One region of the Acidovorax sp. FG60 genome, then DNA from elsewhere that is predicted to be linked to it. Evidence: predicted binding sites of a transcription regulator. Region 1 holds the regulator's gene; each other region holds the start of a gene.
The links. Region 1 encodes FNR, which switches genes on or off when oxygen is low (the NO sensors DNR and NnrR bind a similar motif). Its sites were predicted from a motif close to TTGATNNNNATCAA; they were not measured.

Region 1 (7,169 bases):
CCATCCTGCGTTTCCTGATCGTGTCGCTGTCGTTCTATGGCATGTCCACGTTCGAAGGTCCGATGATGTCCATCAAGACCGTCAACGCCCTGAGTCACTACACCGACTGGACCGTGGGCCACGTGCACTCTGGCGCGTTGGGCTGGGTGGGTCTGATCTCGATGGGCTCGCTGTACTACCTGGTGCCCCGACTGTTTGGCCGCGAAAAGATGCACTCCATCAAGGCCATTGAGCTGCACTTCTGGATGGCCACCATTGGCATCGTGCTGTACATCGCCGCGATGTGGATTGCCGGTGTGATGCAAGGCCTGATGTGGCGCGCCATCAACCCCGACGGTACGCTCACCTACACCTTTGTGGAAAGCGTGAAGGCGACCTATCCGTTCTATGTGATCCGCGTGGCCGGTGGCCTGCTGTATCTGGGTGGCATGTTGGTCATGGCCTGGAACGTGTGGATGACAGCGATCTCGGGCCGTTCGGTCAAGGTGGCGATTCCTGCCGTGAATGCGGCCCACGCCTGAGCCGAAGGAGATAACTCATGTCTAACAACAACCCATCGAATTCGACCGGCTTCTCCCATGAAAAGGTGGAAACCAACAACTTCCTGATGATCGTGCTGATCCTCCTGGTCATCGCCATCGGCGGCCTGGTAGAGATCGTGCCACTGTTCTTCCAGAAGTCCACAACCGAGGCGGTCAAGGGCGTGGAGCCTTACAACGCCATGCAACTGGTGGGCCGCGACGTCTACATCCGTGAAGGTTGCTACAACTGCCACTCGCAGATGATCCGCCCCTTCCGCGCTGAAACCCTGCGCTATGGGCACTATTCGGTGGCGGGTGAGTTTGTGTACGACCACCCCTTCCAGTGGGGCAGCAAGCGCACAGGCCCCGACCTGCACCGCGTGGGAGGCAAGTACAGCGACGAATGGCACCGCATCCACCTGAACAACCCGCGTGATGTGGTGCCCGAATCGAACATGCCTGCCTACCCCTGGCTGGAGAAGAACGCCGTGGACCCCGCCAGCGTGGCGCCGCGCATGAAGGCCCTGCGCACTGTGGGTGTGCCGTACACCGACGAACAGATCGCTGCGTCTGCCGCTGATGTCAAGGGCAAGACGGAGATGGAAGCGCTGATTGCGTACCTGCAAGTCATGGGCCGCGCGCTCAAGTAAAGGAGATATCCCCATGGACATCACCACCATGCGCATTGTGGCCACGCTGGCTTCAATGGCCTGTTTCATTGGCATCTGGGTCTGGGCCTACCGAGGCCGCAACAAGGCCCGGTTCGACGAGGCCGCCCAGCTGCCTTTCGAGCAAGATTGACCTTCACCAGAACGAGAACACCCCATGAGTGACTTCACCAGCAATTTCTGGTCGGTCTTTGTGACCACGCTGACCCTGGTCGGCATCATCGCCTGCGGCATTCTGCTTTGGATGGCAGGCCGCAAGAAGGTGATGGCCACGTCCGACAACACTACCGGCCACGTCTGGGACGAAGACCTGGTCGAGATGAACAACCCCCTGCCACGCTGGTGGGTGTGGCTGTTTGTCATCACCATCATCTTCGGCCTGGGCTACCTGGCCGCCTATCCAGGCCTGGGCAGCTTTTCCGGCAAGCTCAACTGGACACAGAAGGGTGAATACGAGGCTGAGATGGCCAAGGCCAAGGCCGAGCTGGAGCCGCTGTATGCCCGGTTTGCCTCGATGAAGCCTGAAGACATTGCCAAGGATCCTCAGGCCCAGGCCATTGGCGAGCGCCTGTTCATGAACAACTGCGCGCAGTGCCATGGCTCGGACGCCCGGGGTAGCAAGGGTTTCCCCAATCTGGCTGATGGCGATTGGTTGCATGGCGGTGCACCCGAGAAGATCCGTGAAACCATCGAGAAGGGCCGTATCGGCAACATGCCTCCCATGGCTGCCGCAGTGGGCTCCCCCGAAGATGTGCGCAATCTCTCGCACTATGTGCTGAGTCTTTCGGGCAGCCCGCATGACTCGCTGCGTGCTTCGTTGGGCAAGTCCAAGTTCACGGCGTGTGCAGCCTGCCACGGAATGGACGGCAAGGGTAATCAGGCACTGGGTGCCCCCAACCTGACCGACGACATCTGGCTGCATGGCTGGGGCGAGGCGGCCATCACTGCCATGGTCAACAACGGCAAGGTTAACCAGATGCCCGCCCAGGCGGACAAGCTGACAGAAGCGCAGATCGGTGTGCTGTCGGCCTATGTCTGGGGCTTGTCGAACGGCACCCAGGCCGCTGCACGCTGAGCCTTGGCCACTTGGAGCAGTGCCCAGGCACAGCTCCAGGGGGCAGCGCAAACTGAGAACCACGAAGCAAACGGACCGATACCATCATGAACCCACCCAGCGAGCCTGCTCGCAAGGTCATCCCGATAGCGCCGGTTGCGTCCGATGCCTCATCGCAGGGCGAGATTGTTTCCCTGTACGAAGCGCAAAAGAAGATCTACCCGCGTTCCATCAGTGGCCTCTTCGCGCGTTGGCGCTGGGGTATGGTGTTTCTCACGCAGATCGTTTTCTACGGGCTGCCGTGGTTTGAATGGGGGCAGCGCCAGATGGTGCTGTTTGACCTGGGGGCTCGGCGGTTCTACATCTTCGGCCTGGTTCTGTACCCCCAGGATTTCATCTATCTCACGGGCCTGCTCATTATCTCGGCGTTGTCGCTGTTCCTGTTTACGGCGGTGGCGGGGCGGCTTTGGTGTGGATTTGCGTGCCCGCAAACGGTCTACACCGAAATGTTCATGTGGATCGAGCACAAGATCGAAGGTGATCGCAGTGCACGGCTTCGGCTGGACAATGGGCCCTGGACCTTCGAGAAGGTTCGCAAGAAGTTTTTCAAGCAGGTCATCTGGATTGTCGTGGCGTTGTGGACGGGGTTCACGTTCGTGGGTTATTTCGTGCCCATCCGCGAACTCGGGGCAGAGCTGCTGGCGGTGCAGGGTGGCTGGCAGATTTTCTGGGTACTGTTTTATGGCTTTGCCACCTATGGCAATGCCGGCTATATGCGCGAACAGGTGTGCAAATACATGTGTCCCTATGCGCGCTTTCAGAGCGCCATGTTCGACAAGGACACGCTGATCGTTACCTACGACCCAGAACGCGGTGAGCAGCGTGGGCCGCGCAAGAAGAACATCGACTACAAAGCCCAGGGGTTGGGCGATTGCATTGACTGCTCGCTGTGTGTGCAGGTGTGCCCTGTGGGCATCGACATTCGCAAGGGCTTGCAGTACGAATGCATCGGCTGTGGCCTGTGCGTGGACGCCTGCAATACCGTGATGGACAAGATGCAGTATCCGCGCGGGCTCATCCGGTTTTCTACGCAGAACGGCGTGGCCAAACGGTGGAGTCAGTCGCAGATCCTGCGCCGTGTGCTGCGGCCACGAGTGCTGATATACAGCGCGGTTCTGGTGGCCCTGTGCGTAGGCATGATGGCCAGCCTTGTCACACGCACGCCTTTGAAGGTGGATGTGGTCCGTGATCGGGCGGCGCTGTCGCGCATCGTGGCAGGTGGAAAGCTGGAGAACATCTACCGCCTGCAGATCATGAACGCCACTGAAGGCCCCCAGCGCTATCGCATCAGTGTGCGTGGCCTTGAAGGGCTGGAAGTCGCTTCTGATGCCGAGGTGGACATCGGTGCGGCGGAGTCCCGGTGGGTGGCCGTCCGTCTGCAGATACCGTATGGATCAGCCCCTTCGGGATCACATGCCGTGCAGTTCGATGTGCAGGCCTTGGGCGCGGACGCCCATGTGAGCGAGAAATCCGTGTTTCTGGTGCCGCGATAACGCAGCGAGCGACCCGGTGCAAGACCTTCGCGGGTCTTGCTTTGAGCAAGATAATTTTTGAGGAGTAAGCACCATGCCATCCAGTTCCGCCCTCGGCACTGCCCCTTCTGCCGCTGCACCCTGGTGGAGGTTTGGCCATGTGTGGCTGATCATCGCCGGTCCCGTGATCGTGATCATTGCAGGGTTTGTGACCCTGTGGCTCGCGATATCGCGCCCCGACCCTGTGGTCGCGGAAGATTATTACCGCCAGGGCATCGAGATCAACAAGACACTGGCCACCCCAGAAAAAAGCCTGTTGCCAGCCATGAAGGGCCGCAACCACGCGGCCACCCCGGTCCAGGACCAGCCGCGCTGAACCCACCTGGCCGGGCAGCATGCCTGCACGGCCTTACCAGGAGACAAACCAATGTGGATGCAACGCGTGATGTGGATTGCCTGGCCGGCCTTTTTGATGGCCGGTGTGATGGAAATGCTGGTTTTTGCGATGGTGGATCCGCAAGACCTGCACTGGTTTGGGCAGCCGTTGGCATTGTCACGGCAGGGCGTGTACACGCTGGCCTTTTTTGCGTTCTGGATAATCACGATGGCATCCAGCGCGTTGACCACGCTGCTGGCCATGTCACCGTTTGAACTTAACCGTTGCCCGGTTCCCGAAGGCGAGCGTCCCGATGACTGCCGCAAGACATCATCGTGCCCTTGAGCGGTAGTGCCACCTATTGGCAAAGGTCAATGTGGTGAGGACTGCCAGGATGGCAGACGACAGCAGGTTCAGTGGCAGGCTTGCTGGTTGTTCACGATGCGCTTGAGGGCCTCGGTCTCCAGGATGCGCACATGGCGCTGCTTGACCTCGACAATGCCTTCTTCCACGAACTTGGAGAAGGTGCGGCTCACGGTTTCGAGCTTGAGGCCCAGGTAGCTACCGATCTCTTCGCGGGTCATGCGCAGCACGAGCTCGGACTGCGAGAACCCCCGGGCGTGCAGGCGCTGAACCAGATTGAGCAGGAACGCGGCCAGGCGCTCCTCAGCGCGCATGCTGCCCAGGAGCAGCATCACGCCATGCTCACGGACAATCTCGCGGCTCATGATCTTGTGCACATGGTGCTGCAAGGCGGTGACTTCGCGGGACAGTTCTTCGATGCGGTCAAAGGGCATGACGCAGACTTCCGCGTCTTCCAGGGCCACCGCATCGCAGGTGTGGTGGTCATTCACGATGCCATCAAGGCCGATGATCTCGCCTGCCATCTGAAAACCCGTGACCTGGTCACGCCCGTCTTCGGTGGCTACACATGTTTTGAAGAAGCCGGTTCGAATGGCATAGAGCGAGGTGAAGGATTCGCCGTTGCGGAAAAGGGTTCCACCGCGTTTGATCTTGCGGCGAACGGCAACGACCTCGTCAATGCGTTGCAGCTGTTCCTCGCTCAGCCCCACCGGCATGCACAGCTCGCGCAGGTTGCAGTTGGAGCAGGCGACTTTGATGGTGAGCGGGTTCATAGGAACAGAGGCTGGGTAAGGTTTGAGCATATCGCCCCATATGCCTAACAGGCTGGGCCTTTGGGTGCGGGTGGGCGACTGATGTGCATCAAATTGTCGCTGTTCGTCCCGGCCCATCACTTGATGCAGGTCAAGGACATGGAGTGCAGCTTACGGCACAGTCGAAGTGTACGCAAGGAATTTGCCCATGACCGCTGTTTCGCCCGAGCTGCTGCGCCGTTTCGACGTGCCAGGGCCCCGTTATACCTCTTACCCAACAGCTGACCGTTTCGTCGAGGCCTTTGGGCAGGACGACTACGCGCTTGCCTTGGAGCAGCGCAGACTGGGCTCCATGACGAAGGCCTTGCCGCTGTCTTTGTACGTGCACATCCCCTTTTGCGAGTCCCTTTGTTACTACTGCGCATGCAACAAGATCATCACCAAACACCATGATCGTGCAGAGGTGTATTTGCGGTATTTGAGCCGCGAGATTGACTTGCACACAGCACACTGCGGCACGGGGCAGGTGGTGAGTCAGCTTCACCTGGGTGGTGGCACGCCCACTTTTCTATCGGACGAGGGCTTGCGGGAGCTGATGGGCATGCTCAAACGCAGCTTTTCGTTGGCGCCGGGCGGGGAGTATTCGATTGAGGTGGACCCTCGCACCGTCAATGCGGACCGCCTTGCAGTGCTGGCGGAACTGGGGTTCAACCGACTGAGCTTTGGGGTGCAGGATTTCGATCCCGAGGTTCAAAAGGCCGTTCACCGCATACAGCCTGCCGAGCAGGTGTTTTCGCTGGTGGAGTCCGCACGTTCGCTGGGTTTTGAATCCATCAATGTGGATTTGATCTACGGCCTGCCTCGGCAGACGCCAGAGTCGTTTGACCGCACGCTGGCCCAGGTTACGCAGCTGCGGCCTGACCGTATCGCGTTGTACGCGTATGCCCATCTGCCAGAACGTTTCAAGCCTCAGCGCCGTATTGTTTCGGCCGAGTTGCCAGCTGCTGCAGGCAAGGTGTCGATGCTCTCCCGTTCGCTGGACGCCTTTATGGATGCTGGGTACGTGTATGTGGGCATGGACCACTTTGCATTGCCTGAGGATGCATTGGCAGTCGCCAAGCGCCAGGGGCGTCTGCACCGCAACTTCCAGGGCTACAGTACGCAACCTGATTGCGACCTGATCGGCCTGGGGGTGTCTGCGATTGGCCGGGTCGGAGCCACCTACAGCCAAAATGCCAAGACCCTGGATGAGTATTACGATTTTCTGAATCAGGGGCGCCTGCCCGTCGTTCGTGGGTTGGCCCTGACGCGCGACGATCTTGTGCGCCGCGCCGTCATCATGGCCTTGATGTGCCAAGGCGAGCTGTTGTTTGAGCCCATGGAGCAAGCGTGGTTGATCGACTTTCGCCACTACTTCTCTGCGGAGCTGGCGCAACTGGAAACCATGGCCGAGCAGGGGCTTGTGGTGGTGCGGCCCGATGGGGTCGAGGTCACTGCCATGGGCTGGTTCTTTGTGCGTGGCATTGCCATGGTCTTTGACCGTTACCTGCAGGCTGACCGCAACCGCGCCCGTTTTTCGCGCATCATCTGATCCTCATGATTGCTACGGTCGCCTCAACCGCCTTGCTGATGGGGCTCGTTGGCGGGTCCCATTGTTTGGCCATGTGTTCTGCGCCTTGTGGGGCATTGATCGGGCAGGGCGGTGGGGGCATGGCGTCCACAGCCGGTGGCGATGCGCAGCCACAGGCAACTCCCCTGACGGTGCAGACAGTGCAGTGGGTGCCCCGTGGCGGTGTCATTCAGCGCGCCGTCGCTTTTCATGCTGGCCGCTTGGCCGGGTACGCTATGGCGGGTGGCTTGGCTGCATGGGCCATGGACAGCCTGGCATGGGTGACCCAGCAGA
Region 2 (7,169 bases), on a different contig from region 1:
CTTGACCTTCTCGCGCGAGCCGATTGCAGCCGGGGCCGCGCCCAGCGGCCTCACGGCCTACCTCGTCAACGGCCAGGTGCTGCTGTCGTGGTGGGGCAGCGCCTACGCCACGGCCTATGAGGTGCAGCGCGCACCCGCAGCGTCGGGCCCGTTCACCACACTCACCACCGTGGGCGAGGAACGCACCCATACCGACACACCCGGCACGGGCACCTGGCACTACCGCATCGTGGCAGTCACCCCAACGGGCCGGCTCACGGGCGCCGAGGTCCGCAGTGTTGCCACCACGCCGCAGCTGAGGCTGCATCTGCCCTTGAACGAGGGCAGCGGAACGTCGGCCACCGACCAGAGCGGCAATGCGCTGCATGGCCGACTGGTGGGCGGCACGTCCTGGGGCGCTGGCCGCACGGCGGGCAGCAGCGCCGTAGCACTCGACGGCGCCAGCGGCCACGTGGCCCTGCCCACGGGCATCATGAAAGACTTGGCCGACTTCACGATCGCAGTCTGGGTCTACCGGCAAAGCGCCAGCGCCGGGAACGCCCGCGTGTTTGACATCGGCTCCAGCGACATCGCCTACCTGGCCCTGCTGGCCAACACCAGTACGCTGCGCTTTGCCTCCACCGGCACCACCTATTTCGGAGAGGAAAACGTCACGTCTTCGGTGGCGCTGGGCACAGGCCGGTGGGTGCACCTGGCGGTGACCCGCCGGGGCAACACCGTGACCCTGTTTGTGGACGGGCAGGCCACCGGCACCTTGGCCGACGCGCCCTTTGCGCCCCACCAGCTGGGCGCCACCACGCAGAACTGGCTGGGCCGCGCGCAGTACGGGGCCGACCCGTACTTTGCGGGCCGCATGCAGGATTTCCGCCTCTACAGTGGGGCGCTGACTTCCGTGCAGATCACGGCCCTGGCCCAGTGACGCGCTGCACAGCCCCGGCGGCACACCGGGGCTGTGCCCAATACCGGCTTTCAAAACACTGTTGGCAACACGGGTAGATTTATTTCGCACAGTTGTGCTAAATTTCGCCCCATGGATGCCAAGACCCAGAAATCAGAACTCACCCGCGCGGCCATTGTGGGCGCAGCGCTGGACCTGGCTGCGGCCGAAGGGCTGGAGTCGATCACGCTGCAGGCCGTGGCCGACCGCGTGGGTCTGTCCAAGAGCGGCGTGTTCTCGCGCGCCGGCTCGCGCGAGGCGCTGCAGAAGGCGGTGATCGAGGAGTTTGGCCGCCGCTTCCTGGCCGATGTGTTTGTGCCCGCCATGCAGCACCCCAAGGGCCTGCCGCGCCTCAACGAGATCGTGCGCCGCTGGATTGCCCGCACGCGCGATGTGGAGGCTTTCACCGGCTGCATCTACACCGCAGGGGCCTTCGAGCTGGACGACCGCGAAGGCGAGCTGCGCGACCTGCTGCATTCAGAGATCACACGCTGGCGCGCGGCACTGCGCCGCACGGTGATCCAGTCCATCGAGGCCGGGCACCTGCCAGCCGACACCCCGCCCGACCAGCTGGTGGGCGAGATCTATTCCATGATCATGGGCTTGTTGCACGACGTCCGCTTCCTGCGCGATCCGCAGGCAGTGTCACGCACCGAGGCGTCCTGGGCGCGCCTCGTCAAGAGCTACCTCCCTTCCCCCGCCTGAGACGCGGTGGTGTGCCAAGGAGACCTCTTGTTTTTTTATGCCCCAATTTCGCACAACCGTGCGAAGAAAGGAACCACCATGTTGATCATCCTGGGCATTGCCGCCATTGCGGCCGCAGTGGGCGCCATCCGGTCGCTGCGCAGCACCCTCACCAGCCTCCCGCGCAGCAACCGGGACTGGGTCTTTTTCTGAGGTGCGCGCCGCGCGCCCCACTCCATCCCTTCAGGAACCCCACCATGAACACCTCCTCTTCATCCACCGCCCTGCGGGCCACGTCCAGCTTCTACGGCGAGCACCCCGCCATGCGCCTTGTGCGCCTGACCCTGGGCACCACCGAGCGACTGTGGCCCGCACTGGCCGTGCGCGTGGCTGCGCGCCTGTTTGGCACGCCCCTGCCCCTGCGCAAACCCGGCCGCCAAGCCGTGCCGCCCGGCCACTGGCGCACAGAGCGCTGGCCGTTTGAAGACGCCGAGATCACGCTTTACCTGCCCCAGGCCCAGCCGCACGGCCCCACGGTGCTCCTGCTGCACGGCTGGGGCGGGCATGCGCGCCAGATGCTGCCGCTGGCCGACGCCCTGACCGACCGCGGCCTGCGCCCGGTGCTGGTGGACCTGCCTGCGCACGGTGGCAGCCGGGGCCGCGTGAGCAACCTGCCCCAGTTCGCCCGCGCCATCGAATACGCCACCGCCCGCCTGCACGCGCAGGACTCGGCGCCCCATGCCGTGGTGGCCCATTCGCTGGCCGCCAACGCAGCGGCGCACGCCGCCAGCCGGGGCCTGGCCACCCAGCGGCTGGTGCTGCTGGCACCGCCCGCGTCGCCGCACGAATACACGCGCCTGTTCGCCCAGGTGTTCGGCCTTTCGGAGCGCACGCGTGCCGCTCTGCAGCGGCGCATCGAAGCCCGAGAAGGCATCCTGATGCGCCAGTTCGAGCCCCCGGCTGTGGGCCCACGCATCGCGCTGCCCACGCTGGTGGTGCACGACCGGGGCGACCGCATCAACCGCTTTGCCGATGGCGAGGCCTACCGCGACCACATCCCGGGCGCCACGCTGCTGGCCACCGAGGGGCTGGGGCACCGCAAGATCCTGCAGCAGGCAGAGGTGCTGCAGTCGGTGGTGGACTTCGTGGCGAGCTAGTGTCCCGAATTGGAAATTCGTTTCATAAAGACGTCGAGAATCGCCGCCATGCTGCGTTGCAAATCCTCGCGATAGCACCGGCTATCGCTGTGGTTTGCGCCTTGCCTGACGACGATTTCGACCTCTTTATTTCATCAACGAACTTCCAACTCGGGACACTTGGTGCCGGTCAGCCCAGACTGCTGAGCGCCTGTGCCAGGTCCGCGCGCAGGTCGCGGGCGTCTTCCAGCCCCACATGCAGGCGGACAAGGCGCCCCTCGTCCGGCAGCGTTGCCAGGTGTCGCTGGTCATAGGGCACGGCGGGCAGCACCAGGCTTTCGTACCCGCCCCAGCTGGTGCCCAGGCCAAAGAGCGCAAGCGCGTCGATGAACGCCGCAAATGCGGCTTCACCGCAGGGCGCCAGCTCAAAGGTGAACGGACCCGCGGCGCCCGAAAACTGCGCGCGCCAGAGCGCATGGCCCGGGTCGGAGGGGAGCGCCGGGAACAGCACGCGCCGGACCTGCGGCTGCTCTTGCAGCCACTGGGCCGTCGCCAGCGCGGTCTGCTGGTGCCGTTCGAGTCGCACGGCCAGGGTGCGCAGGCCGCGCAGCGCGAGCCAACACACATCGGGCGCCGCGTGGGCACCGCTGCGGTCGCAAAAGCGCCGGGTGCTGGCCAGGTCTGCGTGCGAACCCGTGATGAGCCCCAGCATGAGGTCGGAGTGCCCGTTGATGTATTTGGTGGCCGAATGGATGGCGATGTGCACACCCAGGGCGTGGGCGTCAAAAAACACCGGAGTGCCCCAGGTGGCATCCACCGCCACCGGGATGTGGCGCTGGCGTGCCGCCGCGCACACGGCGCGCACGTCCAGCATCTCCATGGTCAGCGACGCGGGGGTCTCGATGTAGACCAGGCTGGTGTTGTCCCGCAGGTAGGGCGCGATGTCGGCGCCTTCCGGAAAGTACTCGACGGTGGTGCCCTGCGGCACCAGTTCCTGGTCGCAGAAGATGCGCGTGGGCCCGTACACACCCTGGTTCAGCAGCAGGTGGCGGCCCGGCCCCGCATGGGCACTGAGCACGGCCACGATGGCCGCCAGTCCGCTGGCTGTGGCCAGGCAGGTTTCTGCGCCCGACAACGCGGCCATGCAGCGCTGCAGCTCAAACGTGGTGGAGGTGCCCGAGCGGCCGTAGCGCGGCGAGTCGAACACGGTCTGGTGGTGCGCGTGTTTGTAGGCAGCCAGCGTGTCGAACACGACGGTCGAGGCCCGCACCAGCGGCGGGTTGATGGCCTGGGCGGCGCGGGCCGTCTGGCGGCCCGAATGGACAAGGAAGGTGGCGGTGTGCATGGGCTGGGGGCGGGTTTTGGGGAAGGAGTGGGGAGGAGGTGGTTTCATAATAGGACGGCATGTCAGCACCAGAACGCCAACAAACATCGCCAGGGCGCCAAGATGCCGGCCTGTGGGCCACGCTGGCAAAAACGCACGCGGCCGGCACGCTTTTGCCAGCGCACCAGCACCGCAGCGGCCAGCTGGTGTTTGCCACGCGGGGCGTGATGCTGGTGGAGACGCCCCACGCGCGCTGGACCGTGCCGCCGCAGCGGGCGCTGTGGGTGCCCCCGCACCACGCCCATGCGATCGAAATCCTCTCTGCCACCGACCTGCGCACGGTGTACTGCCAGCCGGCGCTGGTGGCGCAGTGCGCATCGTTTGCGCGCCGGGACGAGGTGCACGCGGTGGTCGCATCGCCGCTGATCCAGCAGCTGGTGCTGGGGCTCTTCAACGGCGGGTTCGACCACCCCACACGGCAGTTGATGGTGTCCCTGCTGCTGCATACGCTGCAGCACACGCCCTGCCTGCCCACCCACCTGCCTATGCCTGCCAGCGAAGGGCTGCGGCGCGCGCTCGCGCTGTTGCTGCAGGCCCACCAGTGGCAGCTCTCGCTGCACGAACTCGCGGCCGAGGCCGCGATGTCCGACCGCACCTTCACCCGGCGCTTCACGGCGGAAGCGGGCCTGAGCTTTCGCGCCTGGCGCCAGCGTGCGCGCATCATTGCCTCGCTCGATCTGCTGGCCTCGGGCCGCCCGGTCAAGGGCATCGCACACGCCCTGCAGTTCGAGAGCCCCGCCGCGTACATCGCCTCGTTCCGCACGCTGCTGGGCTGCACACCGAACACCTTCCGCCAGGGACAGCACGGCGACACGCACCCATAGCCACCGTACGGGCAGACCCTGCCCTGGGGCCGCTGGGTGCCGGGAGCCTCCTCTATCATTCGCAGTCCGCAGCCCTGGCGCTGCCCGACACACTCTCCGATCCGCCCCCACATTCTTCCGATGCATCTCCTCATGTCCGCCTGGCCTGTCCTGGCCCTGCTGCTGCCCGCCCTGGTGCTGGTGTCGGCCATCTACTTCCTGGCCAAGGGCGACCGCAGGGCGTTTGCGCAGCTCCTGGCCCTGCTGGCCTGCTGGGTCATCGGTGCGTTGCTGATGGAGTTCTTCATCTTCATGGCGGCACGCATGGCACGTTCGGGCAGCGCGGCCATGCCGGTGCTGGGCACGGGCACACGCCAGCTGCTGGAGACCATGGCCAGCCCGCGCTCCATCGCCGCACCACCGCTGTCGCTGGCCGCCATGGCGGCCTACAGCGTGCTGGCAGCGTACCTGTGGGTGCTGGTCACCTGGGGGCTGCACCTGCGCGGCAAGCCAGCGGGTGGCGCCCGCAAGAAGCCCGCCAAGGGCGCGCGCAAACCGGCACGCTCGTAACGCACCATAATTTTTGATGTTTTAAGGCCCTAGCGCTCATCCCGTATCATTTTTTAGCTATTTAATTTATAGCATTCAGGCACACTGCCTTGATGCAGGGCAAACCGCCGCGTGGAGTGCCCGCCCACAATGGCAAGCCCCACCCCACGGTTGCAGGGTGGATGCCGGGCTGCTTCGCCCGGTCTTCTTGCCATGACCTCCTCCTCACACAGCGACGTTCTCATCGTCGGCGCGGGCCCTGCGGGCCTGTCGCTGGCCATTTCCCTGGCGCAGGCCGGGTTCACCACCACCGTGGTCGAACAGCAGTCTGAGGCCACGTTGGCCCACCCCGCGCCCGATGGCCGCGAGATCGCGCTCACCCACCCCAGCGTGGCCACACTGCAGCGGCTGGGCACCTGGGCCGGCCTGGCGCCACACGAGGTGGGCACCATCCGCGAAGCGCAGGTGCACGACGGCCCGCTGGGCCAGCGCAGCGCCCTGCAGCTGGGCTCCCAAGGTACGGGGCTGGAGGCTCTGGGCTTCATCGTGCCCAACCACGCACTGCGCCGCACGGCCTATGCCGTAGCGGCACGCACACCGGGTGTCCGCATCGTGACCGGCGCCCAGGTGGTGCGCGTGGCCACGCAGTCCACCCATGCCGAGCTGGAGTACTTGCCCCAGGCTTCCGCCGGTGCCCCCAGCGATGGCCCTGCGCCATCGCCACAGCGTCTGCAGGCCCCGCTGCTGGTGGCGGCGGACAGTCGCTTCTCGGCCACGCGGCGGCAGCTGGGCATTGGCGCACGCATGACGGACTTTGGCCGCACCGTGATCGTTTGCCGCATGCGCCATGCCCAACCCCATGGCGGCGTGGCGCACGAGTGTTTTGGCTACGAACGCACGCTGGCGGTGCTGCCCTTGCCCAACGACCCCCAAGAGGGGCATGCGCTGTGCTCGGTGGTGGTCACGGCGGGCACTGCCGACGCAGGTGCGCTGATGGCCCAGAGCCCGCAGGCCTTCGCCGCTACGGTGCAGGCCCAGCTGGGCGACCGCCTGGGGCCTTTGCAGCTGGAGGGCGAACGCCACGCCTACCCGCTGGTGGCCGTGTATGCACAGCGTTTTGCAGACCACCGCTGCGCGCTGCTGGGCGACGCCGCCGTGGGCATGCACCCCGTGACGGCGCATGGCTACAACCTGGGTCTGGCCGGTGTGGAACGCCTGACAGCCGCCGTGGTGGCGGCCCGCAGCCAGGGCCACGACATCGGCAATGGCGAAGCCCTGGCCACCTATGCACGGGCGCACCACCGCCACGCATGGCCGATGTACGAGGGCACCAATGCCATCGTGCGGCTGTATACCGACACGCGCCCCGTGCCGCGCCTGCTGCGGCAGCTGGTGCTGCAGGGCGCGCGGCGGCTGCCACCACTGCAGGCCGCCATCGTGGGCCAGCTGACGGGCAAGGCGCCACGATGGATGCCAGCACTGGCGCCCAGGCACTAGCACAACCTTTGCAACCGGCGCGCCCAACGCCAGCGCCACCATGGAACTGGTTTTGCCAGGCCACCGGTGGCGTCCCCCTCCGGGAGAAGGCGCGAAGCGGCTCAGGGGGAGCCGTCTCCCACGCCGAGGGTCGCCATGCCATACAGCGGCGCCCCCAGCCACGGCCACCACAGGGTCTC
Region 3 (7,169 bases), on a different contig from region 1:
CTGCCCAAGACCGAGAATGTGAAGCTGACCTTCGCTTGCCCGGCCAGCCTGAAAGCCGACCTCGACCGCTACGCCGCGTTGCACGCGCAGGCATACGGCAAAGCGGTCGATGCGACGACGTTGATTCCGCACATGCTGGAGGCGTTCATGGCGGGGGATCGGGGATTCAGGAAGGGAAGCGGGAGCAAGGCCGCACCGCCGAAGTCGGGTTGACGATGCGGGCGTATCCGCCATCCACTCACCAAGAAGGCGCAGCCCACTGGCTGCGCTTTCGCTTTTGAGGAGCTTTCTGGGAGTGCAGGACTATGACGACCGATGCGACCTTGCCTGCTGCGGTGCCCTTGCGCTTACCACCGCGAAGCGCCTATGCGACACCTAGCTCGAAAAGCAGCAAGAGCACACAACGGCTGAAATCTAGCCTAACCTACTACCCCATAAGACCTTTTGCCCCGCTGCATGTCTGCATGGAAGACTTGACAGCGGACATTTTTCATGGGTCGTTCCTCGGTTTCGATGGAAATGACACGCCAGGATGGGCGCAGCGAGAATGTATAACCAATTGGTCGTTAAGTAAACCAACAAGTTATGTTGTAACCGATTGGTTTCATTTGGGCAAAAAAAAGCCCTGCCGGAGCAGGGCTTTGGTGGTGGGCCAGGCTGTTTGTGGTTCGGCTTAGCGAACGATCAGCAACGGCACCTTGCAATGGGCCAGCACCTGTGTGGTGACCGAGCCCATGACCAGGGTGGCCAAGGCTCCATGGCCGTGGGAGCCCATCACCAGCAGGTCGAACTTGCCGCTGTCAGCCACCTTGGCGATGTTCTCACCCACGGCGCCCACCTTGACGACACGCTTGGCGTCCACACCATGGCGCGCCAGGAATTTGCAAACGGGCGACAGGATTTTTTCTGCCTCTTCGGCGTGGTAGCTGTCCACCACTTCCTTGCCCAGAGCGGCGCGCGCGCGTGTCGGCAGCGGGGCCTGCACGGTGAGCGCGGTGTACTGGTGGTTGCCACCGAGCAGCTCCTCATGGGTAGCCAGGTAGGCCAGCATTTTTTTGGTGTAGGCGCTGCCATCGACAGCAAGCAGGATGTTCATGGTGTTCTCCGGAATAGGGTTGGGTCAGACTACCGTGCGCGGACTTCTGTTGTCTTGACCTGGGTCATGTTTTTCTTCTGCGCTGCGGGGCTGCAGAGCCCCGTCTCTTGATCATACGGGGATGCAGCATTGCGCCTTGAAAGCCGCCTGTTCGCCTTTGCGCGCATAGCCCAGGGGGTTGGCCACCACGCGGCACTGCCAGGGGGTGCCGTCGCCGTGAAAACCTTGCACCGTGTAGTCGCTCGGGGCGTGCAGATGGCCGTGCAGCCACAGCTGCGCGTGGGACAACAAGCTGTCCAGGGCGTTGCAGAACCCCGCAGTGCCGGGCACCAGTCCGTAGCGCGGATCGGCACTGCGCAGGCTGGGTGCAAAGTGGGTGACGGCCACCGTGGGGCCTTCAAAAGGCACCGCCAGTGCTTGCGCCAGCCACTGCTGGCAGACCAGTGCGTGGTCGCGCATGGCTTCGGCCAGAAAAGGCTCTGCGTGGCGGGTCCCGCCCGTCTTGCGCAGGTAGAAGTTCGCTGCACGAAAGGCCTTGTCGCGCAGTTTCAGCCGCCTGCCAAGGTCGTTGCTGCCTTCATGGTCTGCGAGTGCATCGAAATCGCTCCAGAGTGTGGTACCCACGAAGCGCACACCTTGAAGCTCGACGGTCTCGCGCTCCAGCCAGGTGATTCCCAGGCGGTCACAGGTGCGGCGCAGCCGCTCGTGGGCAGCGTCGAAATCCTGTGCATCGTATTCGTGGTTGCCGGGCACAAAAAGCACGGGGGTGGGCCAGCCTGCGCCCCCGGGCAATGGTGAAAACCGGGCCAGGCCAAAGTCTTCGTCGCCCAGCTGCGAGCCTTCCTGGTAGGAGCCCACGTCGCCAGCAAGCACCAGCACATCGGCGCCGCGAGCCGGTTCGGGGACGAAGTGGGGATGCGCCTCAAGGTGCAGATCGGACAAAAGCTGGATGTTCATGCTGGGCGCAGTCTACGGGTTCAGGCTGGGCGCCTCACTCCTCGGGGAAAGTCCGGCGCGCCGAGCGCGCCAGGGCGTGCAGCAGCCAGGTCATCGCGGCCTGCTGAGGCCCACGCCGGCGCCAGAGTGCGTCCACATGCACGGGCGGGACGTCCAACGGCAGGGCCCGCTGCACCAGCGCGTCGGCAATGCCGGTCACGGGAACAAAGTGGCGGGGCAGCACCGTCAACAGGTCCGAGCCCGAGACTACCCGGCCGGCAGTGAAGAACTGGTTGACCGTGATCACCACCTTGCGCTCGCGGCCCAGGGACGCCAGGGCCTCGTCGATAAAGCCGAAGGGGCGCCCTGAGAAGCTCACGAGCATGTGGCGTGCGGCGCAATAGGTGTCCAGCGTCAGGGGCGCATCGGCCAGAGGGTGGCCTTGCCGCATCACGCACACGTATTCGCCGTCGTACAGGCGGCGGCTCTCAAAGGCCACTGCGCCCCCGGATTGCGCGCGGGCGGTCAGGTCTGCCAGCACCGCAGGGAAGTAGCCCACCGCCATGTCGGCCGCCTCTTCGTCCAGCAGGCGGCGGGGGTCGCGCGTGGTCAGGGGCAATACCCGGATCGAAATACCGGGCGCCTCCCGCTCGATGATTTCGACCAAGGCCGGTACCAGGGTGGCGGCCGTGGCATCGGCCATGGCGAGCACAAAGGTGGATTCGGCCGTGGCGGGCTCAAAGTGTCCCGGCGCCAGGGATTCTTGCAGGTGGGCCAGGGCCTCGCGCACAGGGGGCCACAGGGCCAGCGCACGCGCAGTGGGCTCCACGCCCTGGCCGCTGCGCACCACCAACTCATCCCCCAGCACATCGCGCAGGCGCCGCATGGCGTTGCTCACGGCAGGCTGGGTGACGGACAGTTTGTGCGCTGCGCGTGTGAGGCTGCGCTCGGCCATGACCTCGTCGAAAACACGCAGCAGGTTCAGGTCCAAGGAGCGGAAGTTCAAGGGGGTCATGGTCAATTCATCATCAATATGAATATCAATGATTCAAAATATAAACTTGAACATGCAAAGGGTAAACCCTAATATCACCCCATCGCCCGGCAATCTCGCCACAAGCGTTAGAAAAGGGAAACCGAAATGACCAGCTTTGCACACGTTGAGTACCCCACCGAACACCCCGGCGTTGTCCGCGCCGAAAACGCCGCTGCCGCCCTCAAGAGCGTAGCCGCCAACTTTGATGGCGCCCGTGGCGCTGCCACGCTTCTGCTCGCGGCCGTGGTATCGGCCTTGCTGGTAGTGGCCAACCAGGTCATCGACACCTGGAGCGAAGGCCACCTGCTCGCGGCTTGGATGGTGCTGTGGCTGGTCGCCTTTGCGGCCCTGGCTTTGCTGACCGCCCCCGCACGCCGTGCCGGTGCTGCCCTGCGTGTGGCCGCCCTCGGCTGGGCCGAAGCCCGCCGCCGCGCTGCGGATGACGAGCGTACCTGGCAAGTGGCTGTGAAGGACCCCCGCATCATGGCCGAACTGAACCACGCCATGGGCATTGCCACCGTGGAAGACATCCGCAAGTACTACTGAGAAGATGATGCACGGTTCGCCGTGCAGTGATCGGATTTTTTGAAGCCGTGGCGAGTGTTCGCCACGGCTTTTTTCATGGCCGCGGGACAGATCGCGCTGATCCAGTATCCGCATCCACAAGCGCAAAAAAACCGCCCCTCCTTTTCAGAAGGGGCGGTTGTCAGGACTGAGAAGATCCGGGAATCAGCTTGCCAGGCGCTTTTCGAGCGCAGCCTTGGTGGCGAGCAAAGCCGGGGGCAGGTGGTAAGCCAGCTGCTCAAAGTGGGCATCGTGCAGCTTGAACTCATCGGCCCAGGCTGCCTTGTCGATGCTGGTCACGGCAGCAAACTGCTGGGCATTGAAATCCAGCCCCGTCCAGTTGATTTCGGCGTACTGCGGAGCCACGCCGAACATGGTTTCCTGGCCGGCGGCCTGGCCTTCGATGCGGTCGATCATCCACTTGAGCACGCGCATGTTGTCGCCATAACCCGGCCAGACGAACTTGCCGGCTTCGTCCTTGCGGAACCAGTTCACGCAGAACACCTTGGGCAGCGCCTTGCCGGTGGCGGCGATTTGGCCTTCCATGTTCAGCCAGTGCTGGAAGTAGTCGCTCATGTTGTAGCCGCAGAACGGCAGCATGGCGAAGGGGTCGCGGCGCACCACGCCTTGGGCGCCAAAGGCTGCAGCGGTGGTTTCAGAGCCCATGGTGGCAGCCATGTACACGCCTTCCGTCCAGGTGCGGGCTTCGGTCACCAGCGGCACGGTGGTGGAGCGGCGGCCGCCGAAGATGAAGGCATCAATCGCCACGCCATTGGCATCGTCCCACTGGGGGTCGAGCGCAGGGTTGTTGGTGGCAGCCACCGTGAAGCGCGAGTTGGGGTGGGCAGCCTTGGCGCCGGTTTCCTTGGCGATCTGGGGCGTCCAGTCCTTGCCTTGCCAGTCGATCAGGTGGTCGGGCAGCTTGCCGGTGTCCTTTTCCATGCCTTCCCACCACACGTCGCCGTCGTCCGTCAGGGCCACGTTGGTGAAGATCACGTCCTTGTCCAGGCTGCGCATGCAGTTGGGGTTGGTGTGCATGTTGGTGCCGGGGGCCACACCAAAGTAACCCGCCTCGGGGTTGATGGCGTACATCTTGCCGTCGGCATGGGGCTTGATCCAGGCGATATCGTCACCGATGGTGGTGACCTTCCAACCGGCAAAACCCGCCTCTGGCGGCACCAGCATCGAGAAGTTGGTCTTGCCGCAGGCGCTAGGGAAGGCCGCTGCCACGTGGTACTTCTTGCCTTGGGGGTTGGTCACGCCCAGGATGAGCATGTGTTCGGCCAACCAGCCTTGGTCGCGGCCCATGGTGGACGCGATGCGCAGGGCCAGGCACTTCTTGCCCAGGAGCGCGTTGCCGCCGTAGCCCGAGCCGTAGGACCAGATTTCGCGCGTTTCTGGGTAGTGGACGATGTACTTGACCTTGGGGTTGCAAGGCCAGCTCGTCGTGTCCTTCTCACCTTCGGCCAGGGGTGCGCCCACCGTGTGCATGCAAGGCACGAACTCGCCTTCCACGCCCAGCACGTCGTACACGGCCTTGCCCATGCGGGTCATCAGGCGCTGGTTCACGGCCACATAGGCGCTGTCTGTGAGTTCCACGCCGATGTGGGCGATGTGGCTGCCCAGCGGGCCCATGCTGAAGGGCACCACGTACATGGTGCGGCCCTTCATGCAGCCGTCAAACAGGGGCTGCAGCGTGGCGCGCATTTCGGCGGGAGCCATCCAGTTGTTGGTGGGGCCAGCGTCTTCCTTGGCGGCCGAGCAGATGTAGGTGCGGTCTTCCACGCGGGCCACGTCCGATGGATCGGACCAGGCCAGGAAGCTGCCAGGGCGCTTGGCGGGGTTGAGCTTCTTGAAGGTGCCGGCATCGACCAGCTGCTGGCACAGGCGGTCGTACTCTTCCTTGGAGCCATCGCACCAGTAAATGGTGTCGGGTTTGCACAGGGCGGCCATGTCGGCCACCCAGGCAAGCAGCCGGGCGTTTTTGACGTAAGCGGGGGCGTTGAGGTTCAGGCCCTGCATCGTGGGTGCGTTCATCGGGGAGCTTCCTAAGTTGAAAAAACGTTTTTTCAAAGGAAGCGGACCGGGCGGGTCACGGCGAGGCCTGGCGCAGTTGCGGTGCTGAGCGCTGCCTTTGAAAAAACGGCTTTCGTGCTCAGTCGGCGGGCGGGAGCGTGTGTCAGCCCCACGGGTGGAGGCTAGTTCCACGGATTCCGCGGGTCGGCTGGGGTGTCAATTTTATGAACCTGCCGCCCTTTTGTCTGTCAGACAGGGGTCAAAACCATGCAAAAAAAACATGAGGTTATGCATGACTTTGCCCGCTCCCTCGCATCAAACGCTGGCCGAACCGCCCTTCCACCGTTCGTAGCCGCTCCTGCGCAGCGCGCAGGCCGGGCACGTGCCACAGCCGTATCCCCAGGCATGCAGCGTGTCGCGCACGCCGTGGTAGCAGGTGTGCGAGTCGTTCACGATCAGATCGACCAGCGCTTGTCCGCCCAGGGACCGGGCCAGTTCCCAGGTCTCGGCCTTGTCCAGCCACATCAGCGGGGTGTCGAAGGTGAAACGCTGGCCCATGCCCAGGGACACGGCCACCTGAAGGGCCTTGAGCGTGTCGTCACGGCAGTCGGGGTAGCCCGAAAAATCGGTCTCGCACATGCCGCCCACCAGGGTGTGCAGGCCCCGGCGGTAGCCCACGGCAGCCGCCAGCTGGAAGAACAGCAGGTTGCGCCCCGGCACAAAGGTGTTGGGCAGGCCGGCAGCGGTCATCTGGATTTCGGTGTCGCTGGTCAGCGCCGTGTCACTGATGTGGCCCAGCACCGCCAGGTCGAGCATGTGGTCGTCCCCCAGCTTGGCCGCCCAGTGCGGGAACTGTGCACGCAACGATGACAGCACCGTCTGCCGTGCTTGCAGCTCGATGTGGTGGCGCTGGCCGTAGTCAAAGCCGATGGTTTCCACGTGGGCAAAGTTTTCCAGCGCCCAGGCCAGGCAGGTCGTGGAGTCCTGACCGCCGGAAAATAAAACGAGTGCGTGTCCGGGTCTCATGGGGTTCTCCAGTTCAGACGGGATAAGGGGGTGGTGCGGGACGAAAAAAAGCCCCGCGCTGCGGGGCTGTGGGTGACGGCCGCAGAAGCGTTCAGGCCATCGTCACGGCAATAAAGGCCAGCAGGAACATCATGATGCCACCCACCACAGGCAGCACCACGGGGACCAGGTGAACCACGTTTTCCACGGGGTCGTTCGATGGTGTTGCGGGGGCGTGCGAGGTGTTGTGGTCGGACATGGTGGGCTCCAGATGCTTAAAACTTGCGCAATTCTAGCTGCGACTGTCCCTTCAGGGCGCAAAACCCTGCTGTCGCTCAGATCAGATCGGCCTGCATGCCCGCCGTGCGCAACTGCCCCAGCACCTCATCCACATGGGTCTTGCCCCGGGTTTGCAGCACCAGTTCGATCTCCACGTTCTGCGCGGCCAGCATGGTGAAGGCGCGCTGGTGGTGCACCTCCTCGATGTTGGCACCCGCGTCGGCCACGGTGGCGGTG

Region 2: a site for FNR is predicted at 5,604-5,617, ahead of ubiM (5-demethoxyubiquinol-8 5-hydroxylase UbiM). Genes of this name have one in related genera too.
Region 3: a site for FNR is predicted at 1,151-1,164, ahead of ACODS0_RS05580 (universal stress protein). Genes of this name have one in related genera too.

What each region holds. Positions count from the first base shown of each region.
Region 1 is NZ_JBMDJC010000007.1:242,654-249,822, reverse strand. Features, by position in the region: gene ccoN (cytochrome-c oxidase, cbb3-type subunit I) at 1-521, shown strand, start outside; gene ccoO (cytochrome-c oxidase, cbb3-type subunit II) at 539-1,171, shown strand; gene ACODS0_RS12960 (cbb3-type cytochrome oxidase subunit 3) at 1,185-1,322, shown strand; gene ccoP (cytochrome-c oxidase, cbb3-type subunit III) at 1,347-2,264, shown strand; gene ccoG (cytochrome c oxidase accessory protein CcoG) at 2,351-3,796, shown strand; gene ACODS0_RS12945 (FixH family protein) at 3,870-4,151, shown strand; gene ACODS0_RS12940 (hypothetical protein) at 4,203-4,496, shown strand; gene fnr (fumarate/nitrate reduction transcriptional regulator Fnr) at 4,565-5,287, opposite strand; gene hemN (oxygen-independent coproporphyrinogen III oxidase) at 5,475-6,857, shown strand; gene ACODS0_RS12925 (sulfite exporter TauE/SafE family protein) at 6,863-7,169, shown strand, end outside.
Region 2 is NZ_JBMDJC010000003.1:213,762-220,930, forward strand. Features, by position in the region: gene ACODS0_RS06020 (LamG-like jellyroll fold domain-containing protein) at 1-919, shown strand, start outside; gene ACODS0_RS06025 (TetR/AcrR family transcriptional regulator) at 1,031-1,642, shown strand; gene ACODS0_RS06030 (alpha/beta fold hydrolase) at 1,879-2,778, shown strand; gene metC (cystathionine beta-lyase) at 2,948-4,102, opposite strand; gene ACODS0_RS06040 (AraC family transcriptional regulator) at 4,162-4,965, shown strand; gene ACODS0_RS06045 (hypothetical protein) at 5,098-5,514, shown strand; gene ubiM (5-demethoxyubiquinol-8 5-hydroxylase UbiM) at 5,707-6,990, shown strand; gene ACODS0_RS06055 (class I SAM-dependent methyltransferase) at 7,092-7,169, opposite strand, start outside.
Region 3 is NZ_JBMDJC010000003.1:120,297-127,465, reverse strand. Features, by position in the region: gene ACODS0_RS05585 (DUF2274 domain-containing protein) at 1-213, shown strand, start outside; gene ACODS0_RS05580 (universal stress protein) at 674-1,096, opposite strand; gene ACODS0_RS05575 (metallophosphoesterase) at 1,208-2,053, opposite strand; gene ACODS0_RS05570 (LysR family transcriptional regulator) at 2,088-3,047, opposite strand; gene ACODS0_RS05565 (hypothetical protein) at 3,174-3,614, shown strand; gene ACODS0_RS05560 (phosphoenolpyruvate carboxykinase (GTP)) at 3,798-5,669, opposite strand; gene queC (7-cyano-7-deazaguanine synthase QueC) at 5,964-6,674, opposite strand; gene ACODS0_RS05550 (hypothetical protein) at 6,766-6,912, opposite strand; gene ACODS0_RS05545 (threonine ammonia-lyase) at 6,989-7,169, opposite strand, start outside.